Regions from separate parts of the Streptomyces vietnamensis genome, predicted to be linked through region 2. Evidence: riboswitches for the same ligand, from Rfam matches in the RefSeq annotation. Region 2 holds a riboswitch; the other holds the start of a gene.
The links. A riboswitch is a leader RNA that binds a small molecule or an ion and turns the genes downstream of it on or off. The one in region 2 is predicted to bind glycine.
Positions count from the first base shown of each region.

Region 1: another riboswitch for glycine. It lies ahead of gcvT (glycine cleavage system aminomethyltransferase GcvT); the one in region 2 lies ahead of gcvP (aminomethyl-transferring glycine dehydrogenase).

Region 1 is NZ_CP010407.1:5,864,869-5,879,047, reverse strand. Features, by position in the region: gene SVTN_RS26520 (ABC transporter permease) at 1-584, opposite strand, end outside; gene SVTN_RS26515 (ABC transporter substrate-binding protein) at 698-2,461, opposite strand; gene SVTN_RS26510 (ABC transporter permease) at 2,572-3,600, opposite strand; gene SVTN_RS26505 (enhanced serine sensitivity protein SseB C-terminal domain-containing protein) at 3,963-4,757, opposite strand; gene SVTN_RS26500 (enhanced serine sensitivity protein SseB) at 4,836-5,576, opposite strand; gene SVTN_RS26495 (AAA family ATPase) at 6,000-6,644, opposite strand; glycine riboswitch at 6,804-6,903, shown strand; gene gcvT (glycine cleavage system aminomethyltransferase GcvT) at 7,064-8,188, shown strand; gene gcvH (glycine cleavage system protein GcvH) at 8,266-8,646, shown strand; gene glyA (serine hydroxymethyltransferase) at 8,679-9,947, shown strand; gene SVTN_RS26475 (L-serine ammonia-lyase) at 10,098-11,468, shown strand; gene SVTN_RS26470 (hypothetical protein) at 11,524-11,766, opposite strand; gene SVTN_RS26465 (FAD-dependent monooxygenase) at 11,971-13,191, opposite strand; gene SVTN_RS26460 (ABC transporter ATP-binding protein) at 13,506-14,179, shown strand, end outside.
Region 2 is NZ_CP010407.1:1,429,048-1,443,226, forward strand. Features, by position in the region: gene SVTN_RS06195 (PhzF family phenazine biosynthesis protein) at 1-736, shown strand, start outside; gene SVTN_RS06200 (CPBP family intramembrane glutamic endopeptidase) at 797-1,588, opposite strand; gene SVTN_RS06205 (glutamate-cysteine ligase family protein) at 1,715-3,214, opposite strand; gene SVTN_RS06210 (hypothetical protein) at 3,695-4,285, shown strand; gene SVTN_RS06215 (DUF5999 family protein) at 4,619-4,825, shown strand; gene gcvP (aminomethyl-transferring glycine dehydrogenase) at 4,905-7,790, opposite strand; glycine riboswitch at 7,971-8,070, opposite strand; gene SVTN_RS06225 (PRC-barrel domain-containing protein) at 8,184-8,558, shown strand; gene SVTN_RS06230 (DNA polymerase IV) at 8,613-9,980, opposite strand; gene SVTN_RS06235 (MerR family transcriptional regulator) at 10,145-10,762, opposite strand; gene SVTN_RS06240 (bifunctional nuclease family protein) at 10,955-11,428, opposite strand; gene ftsR (transcriptional regulator FtsR) at 11,516-12,262, opposite strand; gene SVTN_RS41900 (FHA domain-containing protein) at 12,294-13,235, opposite strand; gene SVTN_RS06255 (DUF881 domain-containing protein) at 13,317-14,179, opposite strand, start outside.

The DNA.
Region 1 (14,179 bases), 4.4 Mb from region 2:
CAGCCGGTGAACGACTCGGTGATCGGCACGTACGAGGCGTCGACCCAGCCGAGCTGGGTGCGGAAGACGAGCATCGCCAGCATGGCGGTGAAGAAGATGGGGAGCGAGACACCGGCGAGCGCGGTGATCATCGCGGCGCGGTCGATGATCGTGCCCCGCTTGAGCGCGGAGACCACGCCCGTGGCGACACCCATGACCAGCCACAGCACGGCGGCGCCGATGACCATGGACAGGGTGACCGGGAAGGCGTCGGCGAGCATCGTCGACACGTCCTGCTCGGTACGGAACGAGTAGCCGAAGCAGGGCGCGGCGCAGTGGATCGTGTCGCCGCCGCCGGTGTAGTCCCGGCCGACGAAGATGCCCGAGACGAAGTGCCAGAACTGCACCAGGATCGGATCGCCCAGGCCGAGCTTCTGCCGGATGGCCTCGATGGAAGCCGGATCCGCCTGCTTGCCGACGAACATCGCGGCAGGATCACTGCCGGTCATCTTGGGGATGAGGAAGAAGATGCTGAGCGTCACGAGCGTGACGACGAGCAGCATCACGACGACTGCGAAAAGCCGTCGGATTATGTATGCAAGCATGCGGTCGGCCGGTCGGCGGCCGGGGAATCCGGTCGGATTCCCCGGCCGCCGGGGCGGCCATCACCTGCCCTTCGGACCTGGCGGCGGGTGGTGCGCCGGTGAAGCGGGTCGGATTACTTGACGACGCCGAGCGACGCGTAGTCGTAGCGGCCGTTGTAGGCGTCCGCCGTGTAGACGTTGGTCAGCCGGGAGCTGCGCCAGATGATGTTCTTCTCGTTGGTGAAGGGCAGGTAGACCGCGGCCTCCGACACCTTCGTGTTGATCTGCTTGTAGAGCTCGCCGGCCTTGGTCGGGTCGGTCTCCTTCAGCGCCTGGTCGAACAGGCCGTTGATGGCCTTGTCGTTCAGCTCGGAGAAGTTGTTGTTGCCGCTCTGCAGGATGAAGCGGCCGTCGACCAGCGGCTGGAGGAAGCCCTGACCGGTCGGGAAGTCGGCGCCCCAGCCCATGATGATGATGCCGTAGCCCTTCTCCTTGACCACCTTCGGCGAACCGATGATGCCCGAGGTCTGGGCGCCGTCGAACTGGTCGATCTGGGCGTCGATGCCGACGGCCTTCAGCGACTGCTGGAGGGACTCGGCGGTCGCGATCTCGATCTTCTTGTTGTTGCGGACCGCGATCGTGGTCTTGAAGCCGTTCGGCTTACCGCACTTCTTCAGCGCCTCCTTGGCCTTGGCCAGGTCGGGGGCGCCGCTGAGCTTGCCGTACGGGTCGGCCTGCGGGTCGGCGCCCTTGATGCCCGGCGGCAGCATGTTGGGGGCGATGTCGCCACCGGCCTGCGGGCCACCACGGGCGGTCTGGAGGGACTTCGAGTCGGCGGCGTAGATGATCGCCTTGCGGCACTCGATGTTGGGGATCACCGTCTGCGGGAAGACCGCGTAGCGGATGAAGCCCGTCTGCGGGTTGTCGACGTTGTCCTTGTGCTGCTGGAGCACCTTCTGGCGGGCGGCGGCGCCGACACCCGTCGCGTTGATGTCGAGGTCGTACTCGCCCTCGACCAGACGGTTGTCCATGTCGTCGGCGTTCGTGGTGAACGTGACGCTGATGCTGTCCGGGAGCGCCTTGCGGACGGTGTCGGTCTTGGCGTCCCACTTGTCGTTGCGGACGAGCTTGATGGACTTGTTCGGCGTGTACGACTGCCACTTGTACGGGCCGGAGGAGAAGGGCTTCAGGCCGTACTGGGCCTTGGTGTCCTTGTCCTGGCGGACCGGGGAGGCGGCCGGCATGGCCAGCATCTGCAGGAAGTCGCCGTTGGCGACCGGCAGCTTGAAGACGATGGTCTTGTCGTCCGGCGTCTCGATCGCCTTCAGACCGAGCTTGTCCGTGGTGGTGTCCTTGTACGGACCCTTGTACTCGCCCTTGGGGTCGAGGACCTGCTGGAGGTAGATCGGGCCGCCGGAGATGACGTCCTGGGCCCAGATGCGCTCGATGCCGTACTTGATGTCCTTGGAGGTGATCGGCTTGCCGTCCTCCCAGGTGATCCCGTCCTTCAGCGTGAAGGTGTAGGTGAGGCCGTCGGCCGAGACCTTGCCGGCGTCGGTGGCGAGGTCGGGGACCAGCTCGGTGGAGGCGGTGCCCGGGGCGGCCTTGAAGGTGACCAGCTGGCGGGTGTAGTAGCGGGCGAAGTCCCACACGAAGCCGTAGTAACCGCGCTGCGGGTCCCAGTTGTCGGCCTCCTGCGAGCCGATGAACTTCAGCTCGCCGCCCTTCTTGTCGGAGGCGTTGGCGACCTTGTTCACACCGGCGTTGAAGCCGGGCGCACCCGCGCTGCCCTTGCCGCCGTCCTTGCCGCCGCCACCGCCACAGGCGGTGGTGACGACCATCGTGGCCGCCGCAAGCAGCGCGCCCGCGGCGATTCTGCGCTGAGAGCTCTTCAGCATGGGTCCAGCAACCTCCGGGATAGTGGCGGCCGTCACGGCGGTCCGCCGAGTGGGGATGGGCCTCCTGTCGCCAGCGGCAGGGGCGGGTCTTGCGTGTCGTCGGCGAACGGTCAGCGGGAGCCCTTCGGGTCGAGCGCGTCACGCACGCCGTCGCCGAAGAGGTTGAACGCCAGAACGGTGATGAAGATCGCGAGGCCGGGAATCACCATGAACAGGGGGTCCGACTCGTAGGTGGTGATGGCCGTCGACAGCATCTGGCCCCAGGAAGCGGTGGGAGGCTTCACACCCGCGCCGAGGAAGCTGAGCGCCGCTTCGGTCAGGATGTTGGTGGGGATCATGAGGGTCGCGTAGACCGTGATCGGGGCGATCAGGTTGGGCAGCAGTTCGCGGCGCAGGATGTAGAACCGGCCGGCGCCCAGGCTCTGGGCGGCCTCGACGTACTCGCGGTTGCGCAGCGAGAGGGTCTGGCCTCGGACGATGCGTCCGACGTACGGCCAGCCGAAGAAGCCGATCACCAGGACGAGGGCGGCGATGCGCACGCCCGAACCGTCCAGGCCGAGCAGTTCGTTGGGCAGCACCGAGACCAGGGCGATCGTGAAGAGCAGCTGCGGGAAGGCGAGCATGACGTCCATGACCCGGCTGAGGGCCGCGTCGATCCAGCCGCCGAAGTAGCCCGCGATGATGCCGAGGATCGTGCCGAGGAAGACCGCGAAGACCGCCGCCAGGAAGGCGACGAGCAGCGAGATCCGGGCGCCGTAGACGATCCGGCTGAAGACGTCGCGGCCGTTGACGGGCTCGACGCCGAGGAGGAAGTCGCCGTTGATGCCGCCCCAGGACCCGATCGGCGTGCCGAACAGCGGGTCGATCTGGTCCTCGTGGAACTCGTCCGGCGGGTGGCCGAGGAGGCCCACGATGACCGGCGCGAAGATCGCGACGAGGATGAGGAAGATGACGACGAAGGCGCCCGCGAGGGCCAGCTTGTCGCGCTTGAGGCGGGTCCAGGCGATCTTCCAGGGCGAGCGCCCCTCGATCGCCTTGCCGGCCGCGCCGGACTTGTCCGGAGTGCCGGGAGCGTCGGGCGCGCCGTCGACGGTGGCGGTCGCCTCGCCCGCACTCGTCTCGTGCAGTGGTGCCGTCATCGTGGTGAGGACCCCTCTCGGCCGCCGGTAGCCGGCCCTTGCCCGCCGCGGGTAGCGGCTCGGTGGAACAACCTGCTGGGCACCTGCTCGAAAGGAGCCGAACGCCCGGTGTTCCGGGGAGTCTTCAATGCGCTTGTGATCAACCGCCAGCCCTGACGGGCAATGTTTGCTCAAACGTGATGCGGTGCTGCGACTTCCGTTATCCGGACGTCGCGATCACCTGAGCGGACCAACCGGGGCTCTCTTGTGCGCAATCGGACATGCCGCTCAACTGGTGTCTTCACCCATGGAATTGGGGTGAACGAAGGCCTCCGGAGCGGACTCCGGAGGCCTTTGCCGACAAGTGGGACACGAGGGACGTCTCAGTATCCGGACGGAGCCGGGGGCGGGTATCCGTACCCCGGGACGGATGCGGAACCACGTCCGGCATGCGCCTCGCGGTCGTAGAAGGGGCGCGCGTTCGCCCGCAGCCACAGGGCCACCGGGTCGTACGCGTCGGAGAGCGCGACCGTGGAGACGGGCAGTCCGTCGGGGACGGAGCCGATCGACTGGCGCATCATCGAGCGGACCGCGTCGACGGCCGCCGGGGACGTGTCGTACAGGTCGAGACCGATGGCGAGGTACGGGGAGCCGAGCGCCGGCTGCACCCAGCCGCGGCGCAGCGACCGGACGGCCTGGGTGCGGTGCGCGTTCTGCGTGAGCAGGGCGTAGAACTGCGGGAGCTCCAGGGCGGGCTCGGTGACGCGCAGCGGTCCGGCGGGCATCCGGTCGAGACCGGTGGCGATCCGGCGCAGGTCGGGCCAGGGGATGCCGACGCCGCCGCCGGGGGCGTGCGGATTGAGCCAGACGCCCCAGCGGTCGGGGTAGAGGGCGCGGGCGATCTCGCGGCCGGTGACGAGCTCGTGGGCGCGGTTCCAGCCGGAGGCGGCGAGCTCCTGGGGGGAGGTGACGCAGGGCGCGTAGCCGAAGCCGTCGACCTCCATGTTCCCGTACTGGGCGTCGGGCGAGCCGGGGGCGCCCTGCCAGAGCAGCATCCAGAGCTCGCCGTCGGCGAGGGCGTGCAGCAACTGCTCGTACGCGTCGTAGCGTCCGGGTTCCACCTGGCGCAGCATGTGCTCGACCCGTCCTCCGGTCGCAGCGGTGCCTGACGCGCTCACCCTGGGTCCCGCCCCTCTTCCGTTCACCACGTACGTCTGTCCAGCGATCGAGTCAGTTCAGCTTAAACAGGGGGCCGTCTACACGGCGGCGCGCTGGTAGAAGGGGCGCACCCGCTCCAGCATCCAGTCGCCGACCGGGTCCTGCGCCATGTCGAGCAGGATGAGGTTGACCGGCCAGGCGACCTCGACGCGGCCGAGGGCGCGGCCGAGGGCGTCCAGGGGGGCGTTCCGGTCGACGCCGTCCCAGCCGCCCAGCTGGACGCCGATGAAGAGGGCCGGTTCGGTGCCCTCGACGCTGGCGAGGGCACGGCGGGCGGTGGTGACGACCCCGGTGGCCTCGAACTCGGCGGAGGCGGCGGCGAGGAAGTCGACCGGGTCGTCCTGCCAGTCGGGCTCGAAGAGCCGGACGCGGCCGCCGCTGGCGGGGCCGTCGAGCGGGGTGCGGCCGGCGCGGCAGAGCTCGGCGACGGCGGGCGGGGGCAGCGGGACGCCGACGGTGCCGCCGGGGTTCACGGCGATGCCGAGCTGCGGGGGCAGTCCGCGGGCGAAGTCACGGGCGGGGGCGACGGTGAAGGACATGTGGTCGCCGACGCAGGCGAGGAACTGCTGCTCGGAGCTGAAGACGGGCACGTAGGCCGCGCCCTCGATCTCCATGGTGGCGAGGTCGAGACTCTGGCTGTCGGGGCCGCCGCCGTTGGGCAGGGGCACCCAGACCGGGCTGCGGCCCAGCACCTCGACCAGTCGGCCTCCGGCCTCGGGGTTCCCGAGTGAGGCGGCAAGGACCTCTTCGAGCTCGTTGCCCGGCCACGTCACGTCCACGGTCGCGTTTCCCCTTCTCGCACGGCCTGCCGCACCGGCCGCCCGGCAGCACCCTAACGCCGCCCCGGCACCGCCGTGGCCAAAAGGGAAGCGTACGGGCGTCCCGGGACGGAAGCGGGACGCCCCCTGCCGCGCCCGCCCTGCCCGGCCGCACCTCCGACCGCGCCCCCGGCCGCCCCGCCCGGCCCGTGTCCGACCACCCCGCTCGGCTCGTATCCGGCCGGCCCGCTCGGCCCGTATCCGGCCGGCCCCCCGGCCCGTGTCCGACCGCCCCGCTCGGCCCGTATCCGACCGCCCCACTCGGCCCGTATCCGACCGCCCCGCCCGGCTCGTGTCCGGCCGGCCCTCGGCCCGCGACCGTCCGGCACCCTGTCCGGCCTCGGCCTTCGTCCGCCCTGCGCCGGCCCGGGGTCTTCAGGCCCCTCAGGCCGCCTCGCGGAAGTCGATCCGGTGGAGGGAGTCGGCGGCGGCGCGGTCGAGGAGGGTCGCCGAGGCGCAGCCGTGCGGCAGGCTGCCGGACTCGGCGGCCCGCAGGAGCCGGCCGACGGCCCTCCGGTGCCGCGCGAAGGCGTACGCGGAGACGCCCCGGCCCCGGGCGTCCTGGCCGGCCCGGGCGATGTCGGGGGTGACGTCGAGGAGGAGCAGGTGCAGGGCGCGGCCGCGGCGTCTCGCCTCGCGGGCGAGCCAGCCGCGCACCCAGGCCTGGGTGCCGCAGTCGTGGACGATCAGGCTCGCGCCGGAGCGCAGGGCGCGGCGCAGCCCGGCGTAGTGCGCGATCCGGACGAGGGGGCGGTAGACGGCGTACGGGAGGAGGCGCGGCATGCGGGCCTCCCAGCGCTCGCGGGCGTCCTGGGAGTCGATGCCGCTGCCCTGGGCGGCGCGCTTCATCAGGGTGGACTTGCCGCTGCCGGGCAGCCCGGAGACGACGACGAGGTCGCCGGCGGCGAAGGTGAGGGCGCGGGGGCCGCGGCCGCCGCGCTCGCGCAGGTCCCGCAGAAGACGGCCACGGGCCCGCTGGGACGGTATGCCGGTGCTCGTCGCGTATGCGCCGGTGTGCTGGATCCTCATCGCTCTCCCCCTGTCGGGCCTCGGAGACCTGAGGAGACCCTTGCCCACGAAGTGTAAAGAGATGGTAATGCGGCACAAGCGATTTGCCCCGCCGACACCGCGTGCGATGATGTGCGCGCCAGGCGCGCACAGTCGCCGCACAACCGCATACCGGCCGCTCGAATCCGCGCGGGAGAGTTCCGGACCGCCGAGCGCGTCCGGGCGCCGAAGGAGCAAGACCCTCCCTTGAATCTCTCAGGCCCCGTACCGCGTGGATGAGGCAGATCTGAAAAGCGGGACACGTCACCGTGTCCCCACCCAAGGTGCAAGCCGAGGATGCTCTCGGTGAACCTCTCAGGTTCCATGACAGATGGGGAGGACGTCCTCGCCCGTCATGTGTTTCGTCACCGATCACGCCCTTGGGACCCGGGAGCCACCCCATGACCACTGCCCCCCGCCTGACCGCCCTCGATGCCCTGCATCGTTCGCTGGGCGCGACCATGACCGACTTCGCCGGCTGGGACATGCCGCTGCGGTACGGCAGCGAGCGCGACGAGCACAACGCCGTCCGCACCAAGGCCGGCCTCTTCGACCTCTCCCACATGGGCGAGATCACGGTCACGGGCCCGCAGGCCGTCGACCTCCTGGACTACGCCCTCGTCGGCAACATCTCCACGGTGGGCAACGGCCGCGCCCGCTACACGATGATCTGCCGGGAGGACGGCGGCATCCTCGACGACCTGATCGTCTACCGCCTCGGCGAGACGGAGTACATGGTCGTCGCCAACGCCTCCAACGCCCAGGTCGTCCTCGACGCGCTGACCGAGCGCGCGGCCGGCTTCGACGCCGAGGTCCGCGACGACCGTGACGCGTACGCCCTGATCGCGGTCCAGGGCCCGGAGTCCCCCGGCATCCTGAAGTCGCTCACCGACGCCGACCTGGACGGTCTGAAGTACTACGCCGGCCTGCCCGGCACGGTCGCCGGCGTCCCCGCTCTGATCGCCCGCACCGGCTACACCGGCGAGGACGGCTTCGAGCTGTTCCTGAAGCCCGAGCACGCCGAGGGCGTCTGGAAGGCGCTGACCGAGGCGGGCGAGGGCGTCGGCCTGATCCCCTGCGGCCTGTCCTGCCGTGACACGCTCCGCCTGGAGGCGGGCATGCCGCTGTACGGCCACGAGCTGACCACCGCCCTCACCCCCTTCGACGCGGGCCTCGGCCGGGTCGTGAAGTTCGAGAAGACGACGAACGAGGGCCGCTTCGTCGGCCGCGAGGCCCTGGAGAAGGCCGCCGAGCGCGCCGAGACCGCCCCGCCGCGCAAGCTCGTCGGTCTGATCGCCGAGGGCCGCCGGGTCCCGCGCGCCGGCTTCCAGGTCGTCAAGGACGGCGAGGTCATCGGCGAGGTCACCTCCGGCGCCCCCTCCCCGACCCTCGGAAAGCCGATCGCGATGGCGTACGTGGACGCGGCGCACGCCGAGCCCGGCACCCAGGGTGTAGGTGTGGACATCCGCGGCACCCACGAGCCGTACGAGGTCGTCGCGCTGCCGTTCTACAAGCGCCAGAAGTGACGCGGTCGTCCCACTTCTCGTCTCACCACGCAAGACCCACGTTCATCAGTACTCCCCCGATCCAGGAGAATCAGGTCATGAGCAACCCCAACGAGCTGCGCTACACCAAGGAGCACGAGTGGCTGTCGGCCGCCGAGGACGGCGTCGCGACGGTCGGCATCACGGAGTTCGCGGCCAACGCGCTCGGTGACGTCGTCTACGCCCAGCTCCCCGAGGTCGGCGACACCGTCACCGCGGGCGAGACCTGTGGCGAGCTCGAGTCGACGAAGTCGGTCAGCGACCTCTACTCCCCCGTCACGGGCGAGGTCGTCGAGGCCAACCAGGACGTGGTGGACGACCCGTCCCTGGTGAACACGGCTCCGTTCGAGGGTGGCTGGCTGTTCAAGGTGCGCGTCACCGGCGAGCCGGACGACCTGCTCGACGCCGACGCCTACACCGCGTTCTCCGCCGGAAACTGAGACCGGGCCCGAGACCCCCTAGGGATCGATTCATGTCGCTTCTGAACACTCCCCTCCACGACCTGGACCCCGACGTCGCCGCCGCCGTCGACGCCGAGCTCCGCCGTCAGCAGTCCACCCTCGAGATGATCGCCTCGGAGAACTTCGCTCCGGTCGCGGTCATGGAGGCCCAGGGCTCCGTCCTCACCAACAAGTACGCCGAGGGCTACCCGGGCCGTCGCTACTACGGCGGCTGCGAGCACGTCGACGTGGCCGAGCAGATCGCGATCGACCGGATCAAGGACCTGTTCGGCGCCGAGTACGCCAACGTCCAGCCGCACTCCGGCGCCTCCGCGAACCAGGCCGCCCTCTTCGCGATCGCCCAGCCCGGCGACACGATCCTGGGTCTCGACCTGGCGCACGGCGGTCACCTCACCCACGGCATGCGCCTGAACTTCTCCGGCAAGCAGTTCAACGTGGTCGCGTACCACGTGGACGAGGCCGGTCTGGTCGACATGGCCGAGGTCGAGCGCCTCGCCAAGGAGCACCGCCCCAAGGTGATCATCGCGGGCTGGTCCGCCTACCCGCGCCAGCTGGACTTCGCCGAGTTCCGCCGGATCGCCGACGAGGTCGAGGCCTACCTGTGGGTCGACATGGCCCACTTCGCGGGCCTGGTCGCCGCCGGTCTGCACCCGAACCCGGTCGAGTACGCGGACGTGGTGACCTCCACCACGCACAAGACGCTCGGCGGCCCGCGCGGCGGCATCATCCTGGCGAAGAAGGAGTTCGCGAAGAAGCTGAACTCCTCGGTCTTCCCCGGTTTCCAGGGCGGCCCGCTGGAGCACGTGATCGCGGCCAAGGCCGTCTCCTTCAAGGTCGCGGCCTCGGAGGAGTTCAAGGAGCGCCAGCAGCGCACCCTGGACGGCGCCCGCGCGCTGGCCGAGCGCCTGGTCCAGGACGACGTCACCGCCCACGGCGTCTCCGTCCTGTCCGGCGGCACGGACGTGCACCTGGTCCTGGTGGACCTGCGCAACTCCGAGCTCGACGGCCAGCAGGCCGAGGACCGTCTCCACGAGGTCGGCATCACGGTCAACCGGAACGCCGTTCCGAACGACCCGCGCCCGCCGATGGTCACCTCGGGTCTGCGCATCGGTACGCCGGCCCTCGCGACCCGCGGCTTCCAGGCCGAGGACTTCGCCGAGGTCGCCGACGTCATCGCGGAGACCCTGAAGCCCGGCTTCGACGCGGACAAGGCCGCGGCCCTCAAGGCCCGGGTGACGGCGCTCGCCGACAAGCACCCGCTGTACCCCGGCCTGAAGTAATTTCGTACCCTTTTGTTCGTACGGAATCTTCGGGGCACCGCGCACACTGGACAGTGAGCGCGGTGCCCCGCCCCATGCCCAGCCCTTCTTCACGCTTCTCTGCTCCACCCCGGCAGACAACGGCGTCTAGCCCCCACAAGGAGTCCTCCCGTGGCCATCTCGGTCTTCGACCTGTTCTCGATCGGCATCGGCCCCTCGAGCTCCCACACGGTGGGCCCCATGCGCGCGGCCCGGATGTTCGCCCGCCGCCTGAAGAACGAGGGCCTGCTCGCCCACACCGCGCAGATACGGGCGGAGCTGTACGGCTCGCTCGGCGCCACCGGCCACGGCCACGGCACCCCCAAGGCCGTCCTGCTCGGCCTGGAGGGCAACTCGCCGCGCACCGTCGACGTGGAGACCGCCGACGAGGAGGTCGAGCGGATCAAGGCGAGCGGGAGGATCAACCTGCTGGGCGCCCACGAGATCCCCTTCTCCTTCGACGACGACCTGGTCCTGCACCGCCGCAAGGCACTGCCGTACCACGCCAACGGCATGACCGTCTTCGCCTACGACGCGCAGGGCGCGCCGGTGCTGGAGAAGACCTACTACTCGGTCGGCGGCGGCTTCGTCGTCGACGGCGACGCGGTGGCGGGCGAGAACCCGATCATCCCGGACGACACCGTCCTGAAGTACCCCTTCCGCACCGGCGACGAGCTGCTGCGGCTGGCCCGGGAGACCGGCCTGTCGATCTCCTCGCTGATGCTGGAGAACGAGAAGGCCTGGCGCACCGAGGACGAGATCCGCGCGGGCCTGCTGGAGATCTGGCGGGTCATGCAGGCCTGCGTCTCGCGCGGCATGTCCCGCGAGGGCATCCTGCCCGGCGGCCTGAAGGTCCGCCGCCGGGCGGCGACCTCGGCCCGCAAGCTGCGTTCCGAGGGCGACCCGGCCGCGCACGCGATGGAGTGGATCACCCTGTATGCGATGGCCGTGAACGAGGAGAACGCGGCGGGCGGCCGGGTGGTCACCGCCCCGACCAACGGGGCGGCCGGCATCATCCCGGCGGTGCTGCACTACTACATGAACTTCGTGCCGGGTGCGGACGAGGACGGCATCGTCCGTTTCCTGCTGGCGGCGGGCGCGGTGGGCATGCTGTTCAAGGAGAACGCCTCGATCTCCGGTGCCGAGGTCGGCTGCCAGGGCGAGGTGGGTTCGGCCTGTTCGATGGCGGCGGGGGCGCTGGCCGAGGTGCTGGGCGGTTCGCCGGAGCAGGTGGAGAACGCGGCCGAGATCGGCATGGAGCACAACCTGGGTCTGACCTGTGACCCGGTGGGCGGTCTGGTGCAGATCCCGTGCATCGAGCGCAACGGCATGGCGGCGGTCAAGGCGGTCACGGCGGCGAAGATGTCGATGCGCGGCGACGGCAGCCATCTGGTCTCCCTGGACAAGGTCATCAAGACCATGAAGGAGACGGGTGCGGACATGAGCGTTAAGTACAAGGAGACCGCGCGGGGTGGTCTCGCGGTGAACATCATCGAGTGCTGAGACCGCGCGCACAACGGCCCGCCCCGGAAGGTCCCGGGGCGGGCCGTTGTCTTGCTCAGGCGCGGACCCAGAGGACGATGACGTCCGGGCGGTCGGCGCTGAAGGGCTCGCAGGTGAAGATCGGGCCCCAGGTCCGGTAGCCGGCCCTCCCCGCGGCCTGGCAGTCGGCGTACGAGGAGTAGGAGCTGTTCGCGTAGTAGCCGGGGCCGGGGTTGGCCTGGGCGGCTCCGGCGGCGCCGAGTGCGAGCGCCCCGGCGGTGACGGCGGTGGCGAGAGCGGCTGCTGTGCGGCGGTACATGGCATTGCCTCCTGAAAACGCCGGGATGCCCCGGCGGAGTGCGTGACGATGCGATGTGGTGCGTTGCGTTGCGGTACGTCCGGCTGCGCAGCCGGGGATGAACGTACCGTCACGGAAAGAACCGCACAATAGGTCTAGGCCAATGCGTCAGGTCGGGCCCGTCCGCCGGTCACACAACCCGCCACACAGCCCGTCGCACCGCCCTCACGCCGGCGTCGGCACCACGCTCCGGCCCGTCTCGTGGGCGTACAGCATCGCCCGGTCCCGCAGCGCCGCGTGCACCGCCATCCGGGCGTCCCTGCGGCGCTGCGCCGGGCCGTCGGGCAGGTGCAGGATGCCCGCGTTGCCCCGCGAGCCGCGCTGGATCTCGGCCGTGCGCGGGATCCTCAGCGCCTGGTAGCGGTCGAGCCGGGCCGCGGTCGTCGCCGCCGCCGGATCCGCCAGACAGGCCGCCAGGTCCATCGCGTCCTCGACCGCCTGGTTGGCGCCCTGCGCCATGAACGGCAGCATCGGGTGGGCCGCGTCGCCGAGCAGCGTGAGCCGGCGCGAGGACCACACGTCCAGCGGGGGACGGTCGTGCAGCGCCCACTGGTGCGTCGTCTCCACGGCCGCCACGACGTCCGCGACCAGACCGGCCCAGCCGCCGAAGACCCCGCGCAGCGCCTCCGGGTCGCCCGGGGCCGACCAGGACTCGCCGGGCGAGCCGGTCATCGGCACGGTCGCCGCGAAGCTCAGGTACTCCCCCGCCGCGACCGGGTAGCAGACGAAGTGCCCGCCCGGGCCGAGCCAGAGGCGCACCAGGGGCTCGCGGGCCGTGTCCGGGAGGGCGTCCACCGGCACCAGGCCCCGGTAGATGCCGAGCCCCGCGAACTCCGGCTCGTCGCGCCGGAAGGCCTCGCGGACCGTGGAGTGGATGCCGTCGGCGCCGACCACGAGGTCCGCCCCGCGCACCGTCCCGTCCTCGAAGGTCAGCCGGACGCCCTCGGGCCCGGTCTCCCGGGCCTCGCTCAGCCGCTCGCCGAGCTTGAGGGCGGCCGGGTCGACCAGCGAGAGCAGCGCGTCGTGGAGATGCGCGCGGTGCACCGCGTAGTACGGGGCGCCGAACATCCGCTCGCACTCCGCGCCCAGCGGCGTCCGGGCGATCGGCCGCCCGCTCCACCCCCGTACCTCCATGGCCTCGATCGCCACCGCGCGCTCGCGCAGGGCCGGGCCGAGGCCGAGCCGCAGCAGCGGCCGGACCGCGTTCGGCGAGAGCTGGACGCCCGCCCCGACCTCGGCGAGCCGCCGCGTCTGCTCGTACACCGTGTACGGAATGCCGTTGGCGGAGAGCGCACCGGCCAGGGCCAGGCCGCCGATGCCGGCGCCGACCACCGAGACGTGCGGCCGCTCCTCCGCTCCCCACTCGTCCAGATCATCGAACCGCACCTTTGAGACCGCCTTCCGCGTCGCTTCCGTGTCGGCACTTCGGCGTCGCCGGCCGTGGTCTCCCCCCGGTCCCGGCCGTCCGCCGCACCCCGAGCATGGGCGGGCCGGCCGCCCCCGACAACGCGGGTCACGGCCCGCGCTGACAACTGTCGCGGCTTCCATGACGTCCGTCACCGGCACCCCCGCGCGCCCGCTCCTGACCGTGCTCCCGCGCCTAACGTCGAGGCCGCGCCCCGGAGTCCGTCTGTGGGCGACGACCCCACGACGTCCCACGAGATCGGGAGGCACACAGTGACACGAGCGGAGGGACCGCGGTGACCGCCGCGGTGGCCGTCGAAGGCCTGCAGAAGCGGTACGGCGACCACGAGGCCGTACGCGGCGTCGACTTCACCGTCGCCGAGGGCGAGATCTTCGCCCTGCTCGGGCCGAACGGCGCGGGCAAGACCACCACCCTGGAGATCCTGGAGGGCTTCCGCGACCGCGACGGCGGCCGCGTCGAGGTCCTCGGCCGCGACCCCGGCGTCAAGGCCGACGGCCACTGGCTGCGCGGCCAGGTCGGCCTGGTCCTCCAGGACATCGCCGTCGAGCCGTACCTGTCCGTGCGGGAGACCGTCGCGCGGAACGCCGGCTACTACCCGGACCCGCGGAACGTCGACGAACTCCTCGACCTCGTCGGCCTGAACGAGAAGAAGGGCGCCAAGGTCAAGGACCTGTCCGGCGGCCAGAAGCGCCGTCTCGACCTGGCCCTCGGCGTCGTCGGCCGGCCGAAGCTGCTCTTCCTCGACGAGCCGACCACCGGCTTCGACCCGAACGCCCGCCGCGGCGCCTGGGACGTCGTGCGCAACCTGCGTGACGACGGCACCACCATCGTCCTCACCACCCACTACATGGACGAGGCCCAGGCCCTCGCCGACTCGGTCGTCGTCATCGCCGAGGGCCGGATCGTCGCCTCCGGCACCCCGGACACGCTCGGCGGACGCGACAGCGC
Region 2 (14,179 bases):
CTCCTTCCCCGACGACGCCTGGCTCCAGAAGGTCGCCGCGGAGGTCAACCTCTCCGAGACGGCCTTCGCCCACCCGCTGCCCGCCGGCGGCGAGGCGAACTGGGCCCTGCGCTGGTTCACCCCGACCACCGAGGTCGACATGTGCGGCCACGCCACCCTGGCCACCGCGCACGTCCTGCACACCACCGGCACCGCGACCGGCACCGTCCGCTTCGCGGCCCGCTGCGGCATCCTGATCACCACCGCCGAGGCCGACGGCACGATCACGATGGACTTCCCGACCTCCTCCCTCACCCCGATCCCCGTCCCCGAGGGCCTGGAGAAGGCGCTCGGCGCCGAGGTCGTCGCCGTCCACGACACGGCCGACCACATCGGCGACCTCCTCGTCGAGCTGCGCGACGAGGCCACCGTCCGCTCCCTCACTCCGGACTTCGCCGCCCTGAAGGACCTGTCCTCGCGCGGAGTCATCGCCACCGCCCCGGCCGAGCACCCGGACAACGGGTACGAGTTCGTCTCGCGCGGCTTCTTCCCGGCCGTCGGCATCGACGAGGACCCGGTGACGGGCAGCGCCCACACCGCGCTCGCCCCGTACTGGTCGGCCAGGTTCGGCCGCGAGGAGCTCACGGGCTTCCAGGGCGGCGCCCGCACGGGCCTCGTCCGCACCCGTCTGAACGGCGACCGCACCCTTCTGAACGGCCACGCCGTCACGGTCATCGAGGGCGACCTGCGGGCCTGACGCACAAGACGTGAGAGGGGGTGTCCGGCCCACGCCGGTCACCCCCTCTTCCGCGTCCCGTCACACCGTGGGCAGCCAGCCCACCTTCCCGGCAAGCAGCCCGTACCCGACGAAGGCCACGATGTCGAGCAGCGCGTGCGCCACGACCAGCGGCCCGACCCGCCCCCAGCGGCGGTAGAGCAGCACGAAGACCACGCCCATCACCATGTTGCCGACGAAGCCGCCGATCCCCTGGTAGAGGTGGTACGAGCCGCGCAGCACCGAACTCGCCACCAGCGCGGCCATCGGCGACCACCCCAACTGGCCCAGTCGGCGCAGCAGATAGCCGACGACGATGACCTCCTCCAGGACGGAGTTCTGGATCGCCGAGAGGATGAGCACCGGGTACTTCCACCACACGTCGGGCAGCGACTCGGGCACCACCGTCAGATTGCCCCCGGACGCCTGCGCGGCCAGGTAGAAGGCGAGGCCCGCGCTCCCGATCCCGGCGGCGACCAGGGCCCCGCGCCCGAGGTCGGACCAGGGCCGGGTCCGGTCGAAGCCGATGGTGCGCAGCCCCCGTGCTCCCGGTCCCTCCCGCAGCAGCAGATGGGCGACCAGCACGACCGGCACGAGCGCGGTGGCGATGTCGAAGAGCTGCCAGGACAGGTCGAGCCAGGGACGCCCGGGAGCGTGCGAGCCGTTGAGCCTCGCCGCCTGGTCCCTCAGCGCCTCCGGCCTGGTCAGCGAGCCGATGAAGCTGATGAGCGCCGACACCCCGCTCGCGCCGAGCGAGAGCGCGAGCACGATGAGGGTCTCGGAGCGCAGCACGCCGCGCGGCAGGCCGTCGGGGGGCAGGGAAGCGTCCCTCAGTCGTTGCTCCGACACCACACCTGTCTCCACTTCCCCGTCGCGGGCCCACGCCGTTGCGGTGGCCCCGGCCGACCGGGACCACCTGGACATGATCGCCCATGGACGGGGACGGGGGCGGGGAGGAGGTCAGTCGATCCCCACCGGCCAGGTGTGCACCGGCTCGCCCTCCAGCATGAGCGTCCGGTACCGCCGGGTGGTGGCCGCGAGGGCCGCCTCCCGGTCGAGGCCCGACTCCAGGGCGCGGTGGAAGGTGTCGGCCTGCCAGGAGGCGCCGTTCACCCGGCGCAGGCAGCGCTGCTCGATCACCCCGAGGTAGAAGTCCCGGTCGGCCGGTTCGATGTGCCAGGCGTCGAGCCCCGCCGCGGCGAGCGGCAGCAGTTCGTCGAGGACGAGGCGTACGGCCGGCAGGGTCGCGATGCCGCCGGCGCGCCCCGAGCGGGGCCAGCGCAGCTCCGCCTCGATGCCGTGGCGGCAGGCGGTGTCGAAGTTGGCCTCGGCGTCCTGGAAGGTCATCCGCTTCCAGATCGGCCGGGGGTCGTCGGCGAGGGAGCGGACGAGCCCGTAGTAGAAGGCCGCGTTCGCGATGACGTCGGTGACGGTGGGTCCTGCCGGCAGGACCCGGTTCTCGACGCGCAGGTGCGGGACCCCGTCGACCCACCCGTACACCGGCCTGTTCCAGCGGTAGACGGTGCCGTTGTGCAGGACCAGTTCCTGGAGGCGCGGCACCCCTCCCTCGTCGAGGACGAGCAGCGGGTCCTCCTCGTCGCAGAGCGGCAGCAGGGCGGGGAAGTAGCGGACGTTCTCCTCGAAGAGGTCGTACACGGAGTCCACCCACCGCTCCCCGAACCAGGTGCGGGGCCGTACGCCCTGGGACTGCAGCTCGGGCGGCCGGGTGTCGGTGGCCTGCATGAAGAGCGGCGGGCGGGACTCGCGCCACAGCTCGCGGCCGAAGACGAAGGGCGCGTTGGCGCCGAGCGCGATCTGGACGCCGGACACGGCCTGCGCCGCGTTCCACACCGCGGCGAACCGGGCCGGCGTCACCTGGAGGTGCAGCTGCACCGAGGTGCAGGCCGCCTCGGGCACGATCGACTCCGAGGTGCACAGCAGGCGTTCGACACCGTGGATGTCGAGGGTGAAGTCCTCGCCGCGGGCGGCGAGGATCTGGTCGTTGAGGAGCGTGTAGCGGTCGTTGTCCGAGAGGTTCTCGGGGACCAGGTCGCGCTGGGCGAGCGTGGGAAGTATGCCGATCATGACGACTCCCGCGTCGAGTTCCGCCGCCTTGCGGTCGGCGTATCCGATGCCGGTTCCGATCTCCTCCGCGAGCCGGTCGAATACGCGACCGTCGAGCTGGTGGGGCGCGATGTTCACTTCGAGGTTGAACATTCCGAGTTCCGTCTGGAAATCGGAGCTGGCGATCTTTTCGAGAACGGGTCCGTTCAGCATCCGGGGCAGCCCGTCGGCGCCCGCGAGATTGAGTTCGATCTCCACGCCCATGAGATTGCGCGGCCGGTCGAACCTCTTCTCCGCCAGCAGTCGCGCGAGCCCCGCGAGACACTGCTGGAGCTTTCTCCGGTACTGCTGCCGGTCGGACGGGCCGAACCCGTCGGCCACGACCTTCTCCCCCATCGAAGCGTCCCTCCCCGAGTGGGCAGCCGCCACGACGGCCGCGCGTCACGGACGATGATGCCCACCCCGCTGATCCACAACGCCTGCGGAACCGGCCTGTCGGAAGATAGGCTGGACGGAGCGCTCCACCGGCACATCCCGAAGGCAAGGAACGCGCGACATATACCAATGTCCTATTGTCCTGAGAGCCCGGGTCGGAATTCAGCCGTCCGCCTTGACGGGGAATACGCAGGTGGGAGCGGTACCCTCCTCACGATTCCGCTTCAACTCCCCCTGATTACGGCCTGATGACGCCTTGTCAGGAATATCGGCGAGGTCTAGCGGAAACACTGTGTGAACACGTGTCGTATAAACTCCGCGGACGAGGCAGAGTGTTGGCGCCCGGCCATGGCCTCATGGCCCCTCTCTGGCCCCGCCGCCGACAGCGCCGTCGTACCTGCCCACGCATCACCGTGTCTCCTGAGTGAGAGGCGACCCACCATGCTCCGACCCTCCCCGGCCCCTGCGCCGGCCCTCCGCAGTGTCCTCGCGGCCCTCGGTTCACCGACCGCCGTCCGCGAGCCGCGAACTCCCGCACTGCGGGCCGCACAGGGACCGCTGAGCCCCGAACACCCCCTGCCCGTGCACGTCCTCGGCGTCGCCGGAGCACCGGGGCTCGCACCCCGCACCCGGCTCTCCGGCTGGCGCTTCCTGATCCGGAACGGGGACCGGGCGATCGCCGCCGCGGACACCATGCTCACCCCGGACGGCTGGGCCTTCTCCCACTTCTTCGAGGGGCCGTACGTCTCCGCCACCGAACGGGCCCTGCTCCAGGCCGAGGCCCTGCCGATCACGTATCAACCGCGACTGCTGTCCGTACCGGAGCTCTACATGCTGACGCTCTGGCTGCACGCCGGACCGGAGGCGGACGGCACCACCGTCGCCCCGGCCGCGGCCGATCTGATGGTGCCCCTGGCCCCCGCACCCCCGGGGATCGCGGCCCACCGCCCGTACCAGGTCTCCGATCTCCTGCCCGTGCTCAGTACACGACTCGCGCCGCCGCCCCTCCTGGGCTCGCCGGCGCCCGCCTGATCCACCGCACGCGCGTCGCCGCCCCGTGACCCGGCCGGGTCACGGGGCGCACTCCTGTCCGATCCGCGCCCCCGAACACGCCTCCCGAACGCCCCTCCCGTACGGACTAGCCCGCTGGGACCACCCCGAACCACCCGAAGAGACGGTGCAGTTGACCTGAACCGCCCCTGCGGGTGATGCGTCTTCCCAGGAGAGGACGAGCTGTCGCGAAATACCTGCGGAAGACCGTCCGTGGGGCAAGACTGGGGACCGGAACCGAACCGACCGACGGGGGCGGCCATGAGCGCACAGAGCCGCAGGACATCCACCACGACGCAGCGAAAGAACCCACCCATGTGCCAGCACCAGCCTGCCTGTCCGACCGCCGACTCCGCCGACAGGGAGGCGGCCCGACTGATGGCACACCACCCGGAGCAGGGCTGGAGCCTGCTGTGCAACGGCGTCCTGCTCTTCGAGGACACCGGTGAACTGCTGCCGGACGGGCAGATCATCGCCCCGCACCGGCCGCTGACCGCGGGACAGGTGACGACCGCCGCCTGAAAGCGGCAGGACACCGTACGAGGGAAACGCCGAGGGCCGGCCCGGAGGAAAACCCTCCGAACCGGCCCTCGACCCGTGCTCAGTTGTCGTACTCGTCCAGCGGCGGGCAGGAGCAGACCAGGTTCCGGTCGCCGAAGGCACCGTCGATGCGGCGCACCGGCGGCCAGTACTTGTCGGCGGCCGAGACACCGGCCGGGAAGACCGCCTCGTCACGGGTGTACGGGTGGTTCCACTCGCCGCCCAGCGCGGCCGCGGTGTGCGGGGCGTTGTGCAGCGGGTTGTCGTCCGCGGGCCACTGGCCGGAGGCGACCTTCTCGATCTCGCCGCGGATCGCGATCATCGTGTCGCAGAAGCGGTCGAGCTCGGTCAGGTCCTCGGACTCGGTCGGCTCGATCATCAGCGTGCCGGCCACCGGGAAGGACATCGTCGGCGCGTGGAAGCCGTAGTCGATGAGGCGCTTGGCGATGTCGTCGACGCTGACGCCGGTGGCCTTGGCCAGCGGACGGATGTCGACGATGCACTCGTGCGCGACCAGCCCGTTCGGACCGGTGTAGAGCACCGGGAAGTGCGGCTCCAGGCGCTTGGCGATGTAGTTCGCCGCGAGGACGGCGACCTGGGTGGCGCGCTTGAGTCCCTCGCCGCCCATGAGGCGCACGTACGACCAGGAGATCGGCAGGATGCCGGCGGAGCCCCAGGGGGCGGCCGAGATCGGGCCGACGCCGGTCTCCGGGCCCGCGGTGGGCTGGAGCGGGTGGTTCGGCAGGTACGGGGCGAGGTGGGCGCGGACGCCGACCGGGCCGACGCCGGGGCCGCCGCCGCCGTGCGGGATGCAGAAGGTCTTGTGCAGGTTCAGGTGCGAGACGTCGCCGCCGAAGTGACCCGGCTTGGCCAGACCGACCAGCGCGTTCAGGTTGGCGCCGTCGACGTACACCTGGCCGCCGGCCTCGTGGACCTCGGCGCAGATGTCGGCGACGTGCTCCTCGAACACACCGTGCGTGGACGGGTAGGTGATCATCAGCACGGACAGCTCGTCGCGGTACTGGGCGATCTTGGCGCGCAGGTCCTCGACGTCGACCTCGCCGTCGTCGGCGGTCTTGACGACGACGACCTTCATGCCGGCCATCACCGCGGAGGCGGCGTTGGTGCCGTGCGCGGAGGACGGGATGAGGCACACGGTGCGCTGCTCGTCCCCGTTGGCGCGGTGGTAGGCGCGGACGGCGAGGAGACCGGCCAGCTCGCCCTGCGAACCGGCGTTCGGCTGGATCGACACCTTGTCGTAGCCGGTGACCTCGGCGAGGCGCTCCTCCAGCTCGGTGATGAGGGTGACGTAGCCCTGCGCCTGCTCGATCGGGGCGAAGGGGTGGATCTGGCCGAACTCGGGCCAGGTCACCGGCTCCATCTCGGTGGTCGCGTTCAGCTTCATGGTGCAGGAGCCGAGCGGGATCATGCCGCGGTCGAGGGCGTAGTCGCGGTCCGCGAGCTTGCGCAGGTAGCGCAGCATCGAGGTCTCGGAGCGGTGCGCGTGGAAGACCGGGTGGGTCAGGTACGCGTCGGAGCGCAGCAGACCGGCGGGCAGCGCGTCCTCGGTGGCGGCGTCCAGGGCCTCGATGTCGCCGGCGACGCCGAAGGCGCCCCAGACGGCGGCGAGCTGCTCGCGCCCGGTGGTCTCGTCGCAGGAGACCGAGACGAGGTCGGCGTCGACGCGGTGGAGGTTCACCCCGGCCTCGCGGGCGGCGGCGACGACCTCGTCGGCCTTGCCGGGCACGCGGACGGTGAGGGTGTCGAAGAACGAGCCGTGGACGACCTCGACGCCACCGGCGGTGAGCCCGGCGGCGAGGACGGCGGCGTAGCGGTGCGTGCGCTCGGCGATCTGCTTCAGACCGTCCGGGCCGTGGTAGACGGCGTACATGCCGGCCATGACGGCGAGCAGCACCTGGGCGGTGCAGATGTTGCTGGTGGCCTTCTCGCGGCGGATGTGCTGCTCGCGGGTCTGCAGGGCCAGGCGGTAGGCGCGGTTGCCGTCGGCGTCGACGGACACGCCCACGAGGCGGCCGGGCAGGGAGCGGGCGTGCTTGTCCTGGACGGCCATGTAGCCGGCGTGCGGACCGCCGAAGCCCATGGGGACGCCGAAGCGCTGCGTCGTGCCGACGGCGATGTCGGCGCCGAGCTCGCCCGGCGAGGTGAGCAGGGTGAGCGCGAGCAGGTCGGCGGCGACGGTGACGATCGCGCCGAGCTCGTGGGCGGCGTCGATCAGCGGCTTGATGTCGCGGACGGCACCGGAGGCACCCGGGTACTGGATGAGCACGCCGAAGACGCCGCGCTCGGCGACCTCGGCGGGGATGCCGGCGCTCAGGTCGGCGACGACGACCTCGACGCCGGTCGGCTCGGCGCGGGTCTCGATGACGGCGATGGTCTGCGGCAGGGCGTCGGCGTCGACGAGGAAGACACCGTTCTTGACCTTGCCGACACGGCGGGAGAGCGCCATGGCCTCGGCGGCGGCGGTGCCCTCGTCGAGGAGGGAGGCGCCGGAGGTGGGCAGACCGGTGAGGTCGGCGACCATGGTCTGGAAGTTCAGCAGGGCCTCCAGGCGGCCCTGGGAGATCTCGGGCTGGTACGGCGTGTAGGCCGTGTACCAGGCGGGGTTCTCCATGACGTTCCGGAGGATGACCGGCGGGGTGAAGGTCCCGTAGTAGCCGAGACCGATCATCGGGGCGAGGACCTGGTTGCGGTCGGCGAGCGTGCGCAGCTCGGCGAGGACCTCGGCCTCGGTGCGCGCGGCCGGCAGGCCAAGCGCCTCGGCGTTCTTGATGACGTCCGGCACCGCGGCGGCCGTGAGCTCGTCGAGGGAGCCGTAACCGACCTGGGCGAGCATCTTGGCCCGCGCCTCGGCGTCGGGCCCGATGTGCCGCTGCTCGAACGGGATGCCCTGTTCGAGCTCGGAGAGCGGAGTGCGGTTGGCGGTCATGTACGGAGGCCTCCTGGTCGTCACGACCTGCGAGGGGCACCACGGCGCGGGTACCCGGACGGCCTCCCCCTCTGTCATCTCAACCTGAGAGTTTCACCGGCACGCCTCGCGGCCCGCCGGCTTTCACCGTCGGTGAGAGCGAAATGCCGTCGGACATTCCGCTCTGCTTTCCAGAGTGACCTCGTCCGCGCGGTACAGGGGCCTGAGAGATTCCGGGGAGGATTTGCTCCTTCGGCGCCCACCGGAAGGTTTCTCCGGGGGACTCTCCCGCACGGGGTCGACAGCCACAACCAGCCTACCAGCGAGGTTGCGGCTCCCATCGCTCAAGTGGCCGACATCCCAGTTGTGCACTTTCGTAGGGGTGTAGAGCAGTTGCGACCAGTTGGAGGGACCGTGCAGACCGATATCGATCCGCGCAGCCTGATCGGCCGCAAGGCGTTCGACCGGAACGGACACAAGATCGGAACCGTGGACGAGGTGTACCTGGACGACGCGACCGGCATCCCCGAATGGGCAGCGGTCCGCACGGGCCTGTTCAGCCGGGACGCCTTCGTCCCCCTGGAGCCGAGCGCCCTGCTCGACGACGGGCTCCACATCCCGTACGAGAAGGCCCTGATCAAGGACGCCCCGGACTTCGGCGTGGGCCGCCACCTCTCCCCCGAGCAGGAACTCCAGCTCTACCGCCACTACAGCCTGTCCCTCCCGCCCCCGCCCCCGGACGTCCCGGACAAGGACTTCGGCCGCCTGGCGGGCCAGGACGGCGCCTGAGGCCCCCGGACGACGCGTCCACCGGCACGACCCGCACCGCACGGCCGGTGCGGGTCACGCCGCCGCGTCCCCCCGCACCAGCGGCAACGGCTCCGAGGGCTCGAGCTCCGGGTCGTCCACGGAGAACGTCCGCACCCGGCCCGGCCCGGACCACGGCTCCTCGAACCGCACCGTGACCCGCCCGACCCCGCTCCCCTGGACCCAGCCGGCCCCGTACACGGCGTGCCGCACGTCGCGCCCCGGCATCCAGCCCCGCTCGGCGGTCTCCGTCGCGGTGGAAGGCGCCGCCACCGCCTCCGCGGCCTCCTCGGGCGCGGCCTCCTCCTCCGCCGGCCGCTCCGAGGCCTCGGCCTCCGCCTGGGCGAACAGGTCCTCCTGCGTGTAGTCCGCGAGCCCGCTCACCCCCACCCCCAGCAACCGCACGCCCCCGGTCGTGTCCACGGCCTCCAGGAGCCGCCCCGCGGCCTCCCTGACGACGCCCGGGTCGTCCGTGGGCCCCCGCAGCGTCTCGGACCGGGTGAGGGTCGAGAAGTCGTACCGCCGCACCTTCAGGACGATGGTCCGCCCGGAGTGCCCGGAGGCCCGCAGCCTCCCCACGCACCGGTCCGCGAGCCGTTCGACCTCGATCCGGATCCGCACCCGGTCGTGCAGGTCCACGTCGAAGGTGTCCTCGACCGACACCGACTTGGCGTCCCTCTCGGCCACCACGGGCCGGTCGTCGTACCCCTGGGCCATCCGGTACAGCGAGGCCCCGTGCGCCCGCCCCAGGAGCCGTACGAGCTCGTCCTCGCCCGCCTCCACGAGGTCGGCGACGGTGGTCATCCCGGCGCGCCGCAGGTGCTCCCCCGTGGCCGGTCCGACCCCGGGCAGGATCCGTACCGAGCGCGGCCCGAGCAGCTCCCGCTCGGTCCCGGGCTCGATGAGGACGAGCCCGTCCGGCTTGGCCTCCTCGGAGGCGATCTTCGCGATCATCTTGGACCCGGCGAGCCCCACGGACCCGGTGAGCCCCGTCGTCGCGAGGATGTCGCCCCGCAGCTGCTCCCCCGCGGCCCGGGCGCTCGCACCGTCGTCGGCGACACCACCGGCTTCGAGGTCGACGAAGGCCTCGTCGAGGCTGAGGGGCTCCACGAGCGGGGAGAGCCGCCGGAGCAGTTCCATGACCTGGTCACTGATCGAGCGGTAGAAGGCGAAGCGCGGCACGAGATAGGCCGCGTTCGGTGCGAGCCGCCGCGCCTGGCCCATCGGCATGGCCGAGTGCACCCCGAAGCGCCGGGCCTCGTAGGAGGCGGTGGCGACCACGCCCCGCGGCCCGAGGCCGCCGACGATCACGGGTTTTCCACGCAGGCTGGGCTTCGACGCCTGCTCGGCTGCGGCGAAGAAGGCATCCATGTCGAGATGCAGGATGGTGGGCGCGGCTCTCACACGTCCGATGCTGCCCTACGCCACTGACAACGCCCCCGAGGAACGCCCGGGCACTCCGCCGGACCCGAGGCGCCCCGAAGGCCGAAAGCCGCCCTCAGCCCGCCTTGCTCGGACCGCCTAGCTCGGACCGCCTCGCTCAGGTCGCCTTGCTCAGCCCGCCTCGCTCAGACCGCCTTGTCGCGCCGCCGCCGCGCCAGCTCGTCGCCGGGGTTGTGCCCGATCAGCGTCTCGCCGGTGTCGACCCGCTCCCCGTGGAGCTGCGAGAGCGCGGCCTCGACGTCCCGCCAGACGACCCCCACGGCGATGCCGAAGACGCCCTGCCCGCCCTGGAGGAGGTCGACGACCTCGTCGGGCGAGGAGCACTCGTACACCGTGGCCCCGTCGCTCATGAGCGTCATCCGCTCCAGGTCCCGGAAGCCCCGGGCGCGCAGGTGCTGCACCGCGGCCCGGATGTTCTGGAGGGCCACTCCGGTGTCGAGGAAACGCTTGACGATCTTCAGTACGACGACGTCGCGGAAGCTGTACAGCCGCTGCGTCCCCGACCCGTACGCGGGTCGCACGCTCGGCTCCACGAGTCCGGTGCGCGCCCAGTAGTCCAGTTGGCGATAGGTGATCCCGGCGGCCGCGCAGGCCGTCGGCCCGCGGTAGCCGATCGCCGCGTCGGCGACGCCGGCACCGGTGTCCGTCCCGAAGTCGCCCACACTGCCGTGAAGCGGATACGGACCGCTCTCCCCGGACACGCGTCCGAGCGAGCTCCCTGCCGTACCGTCCGCGCTGCTCATCACGCCGACCCTCCGTCCTTGACCTGCCCACACGAAGGTAGGCAGTCACTCGGGGTGCGTCAACGATCGCCACACTCGGCACGCCGAGTGATAATCACCCTGAGAGTGGTTTCGCGTGTCCCTCTCCGGGGAAAGGCTAGTCGAATGCTCTGACGGCACCCCGCGGACGGCCTCCGGCCGCGCCGCTGCGCCTCACTGGCTGCTGCTCCCGAAGTCCTCCGGTGAGATCTGGTCGAGGAACTCGCGGAACTTCTCCACCTCGTCCTCCTGCTCGTCCGGAATCGCGATACCGGCGTCGTCCAGCACACCGTCGCTGCCGAAGATCGGCGTCCCGGTCCGAAGGGCCAGTGCTATCGCGTCCGACGGCCGCGCGCTCACCTCCACGCCGCTGGCGAAGACCAGCTCGGCGTAGAAGACCCCGTCACGCAGATCCGTGATGCGGACCTCGGTGAGCTCCTGTCCCACGGCCTCCAGCACGTCCTTGAACAGGTCGTGCGTCAGCGGCCGCGGCGGGGCCATCCCCTGCTGGGCGAAGGCGATCGCGGTCGCCTCCCCCGGTCCGATCCAGATGGGGAGGTACCGATCGCCTCCCACTTCACGCAGGAGCACGATCGGCTGGTTGGAGGGCATTTCCACCCGGACACCCACAACGTCGAGCTCGTTCACACAGCAACCCTAGGACGTGCCCGACCGGTTTGGATAGTCGGGCCCTCCACGACCCCTGCCTGAGCGCCCTCCGAGCGCCCTTTCGGATCACTGCAGCCGGATCCCCAGCGCGGTCTGGACGAGGGCCGCGTGCAGCCGCACCGACTGCGCGGCGAGCTCCTGCGCGGTGGCCTCCGCATGGGCCCTGGTCTGCGGGTTACGGTGCCGGCGCAGCGGCGCGACCACCTGCTCGATCAGCCCGGCCTCCCGGTCGGCGGCCGCCTTGACGGCCCGCAGGTGCCGGGGCTCCAGACCGAATCGCCCGAGGTCCGCGACGAGCCTGGCGACGGTGACGGTCTCGGCGTCGTAGCCGCCGCCCTCCGCCTCGGCGATCAGACCGTACGACTCCCACTCGGCGAGCTCGGTCTCGGTCACCTCGGCGGCGGCGATCAGCTCGGCCCGCCCCAGCCGCACGGCGGCCGGCACCTCCGCCTCGTCCTGCTCCCAGGACCCTTCGAGCAGGTCCCGCCGGCGTCCGGGCGCCGGGAGCTTGATCTGCTCGCCCCGTTCGAGGGCGTCGAGGTGCTCTCGGATGACCTTCAGCGGAAGGTAGTGGTCCCGCTGCATCCGCAGGATGCGGGCGAGCCGCTCCACGTCCTGCGGGCTGAACTTCCGGTATCCGGAGGCCGTCCGCCGGGGCTCGACCAGCCCCTCGGCCTCCAGGAACCGGATCTTGGAGATCGTCACTTCGGGAAATTCGTCGCGCAGCTGGTTCAGCACCGTGCCGATGCTGACCAGCCGGTCGCCCGCGGTGGCGGTGCCGGATCCGGCACCGCCCGTCGGTGTTCGCAGCATGGACCTTCCCTGAAGGGGCTTCCCCGAGGCGTCACACGCCTCGCTGGCTCGAGTAGAAGACCAGCCGGTACTTGCCGATCTGCACCTCGTCGCCGTTGGACAGGACGACCGAGTCGATCGGCTCACGGTTGACGTACGTGCCGTTGAGGCTGCCGACGTCGGCGACGGTGAAGCTGCCGTCCTGCGCCCGCCGGAACTCGACATGCCGCCGGGAGACCGTGAAGTCGTCCAGGAAGATGTCGCTCTGCGGGTGACGGCCGGCCGTCGTCAGATCGGCGTCGAGCAGGAACCGGCTGCCCGAGTTCGGACCCCGACGCACCACGAGGAGCGCGGAACCCGAAGGCAGCGCCTCCACGGCGGCGAGCGCCTCGGGCGACAGCGACGGAAGCGCGGTCTGGCCGGTGACCTCCGCGTCGTACGCCTCGAGCCCCGAGATGGAGATCGTCGACGTCGTCTCCGACGCGCGCTCGGGAGCGATCCCGCCCCGCAGCGGCGTGCCGCAGTGAGAGCAGAACCGGCTGTCGGCCGCGTTGCGGTGACCGCACCTCGTACACACCGGCATGGACGCATCCTCCTGCCGCGGCTGCCCCGCGGAGGTCTGTGTCGCGTACGGGTCGGGCGTAAACCCTCCACCCGTACTTGAGGTTGATGGTTCTCCGAAACCTATGCGGGCGGCACCGGCAGGGTCAACAGACGACGCGCCCTGGGCGCCCGGAATGTCACCGCCCCGGCCGTCGACCTCGTCACGGAACAGCGGGCGCTCGGCACCCTGCTCCTCGCTCTGGGCGTGGCGCGACGCGCGGTGCTTGGCGTTGCCGCCGTCCTCACGTCCGCTCTTGCCGAACAACTTCGCAAAAAAACTCACGGGCGATTCCCCTTGACCGAAACAGACCCGCCCGTGGGGCAGGACGAACCGAGATCCTTCACACCTGCCGACCCGGACACCTTCACAACGTCCGTATCCTCCGGACAGTTTCCACCACGCACCACCCTTGTGGTGCGCCGACCCCCCGCAACGTCATGCCCTTGTCGCGGGACCCCCCACGTCCCCCTCTCACTGGGAGGACGACTGAGCGTAGTCAGGCCGCTTCGCGGGTCGCAAGGCGTCGACGACGATCTTCGCCGACCGCTCCACCGTGGCTGTGGCCTGCTCCTTCTCCAGGGTCTGCACGACACCGCCGGGGATGTTGAGCGCGGGCTCGAGATCTTCCGGCTTGCCGATGACCTTGAAGACGTACGGAGCGGCCACCTTCGTTCCATCGATCCGCATGTCGTCACCGCTACCGGTGAAATAACTGTCCGCAACCACCCGGACACCGTTGACCTGGATCGCCTCGGCGCCCGCCGCGCGCAGCTCCTGGATGGCGTCGAGCAGCATGTCCGACTCGACCGCCCCGGTGGGGTCCCCCACGGTGAGGGTGATGCCCGGCCCCTCGGCGGCGACGGAACCGGCCAGGATGCCGAGCTGCCGCTCCTTCTCCTGGGTCTGCTTGCGCGCCTCCTCGGCCTGGTCCGAGCTGGACTCCAGCTCGGAGCGCTGCTTCTCCAGGCGGGCCTTCTCGTCCTCCAGGCGCTGCGTGCGGTCGTCGAGTTCGTCGAGGATCCGCACGAGGTCCTCCTGACGGGCCCCGCGCAGCGCGCTGTTCTCGCTCGTCGAGGAGACCTGGATGGCCAGGCCAAGACCGAGGACGAACAGCAGCAGTGCGACGACGAGTTGGGCCCGGGTCACCCGCGGCGGCCACAAGGCGGAGGCGAGCCTCCGCCGCCCACTCGGCTCGGCGACGGCTGGCGGCCCGGCCACGACGGGCACCTCGGGCACCCGGACGTCCTCGCGCGGCATCTCGGTCTTCGGGGGCTCGGGCTTCACGGCCTCGGGCTTCACCACTTCGGGCTTCACGACCCCGGGCTTCACGACCT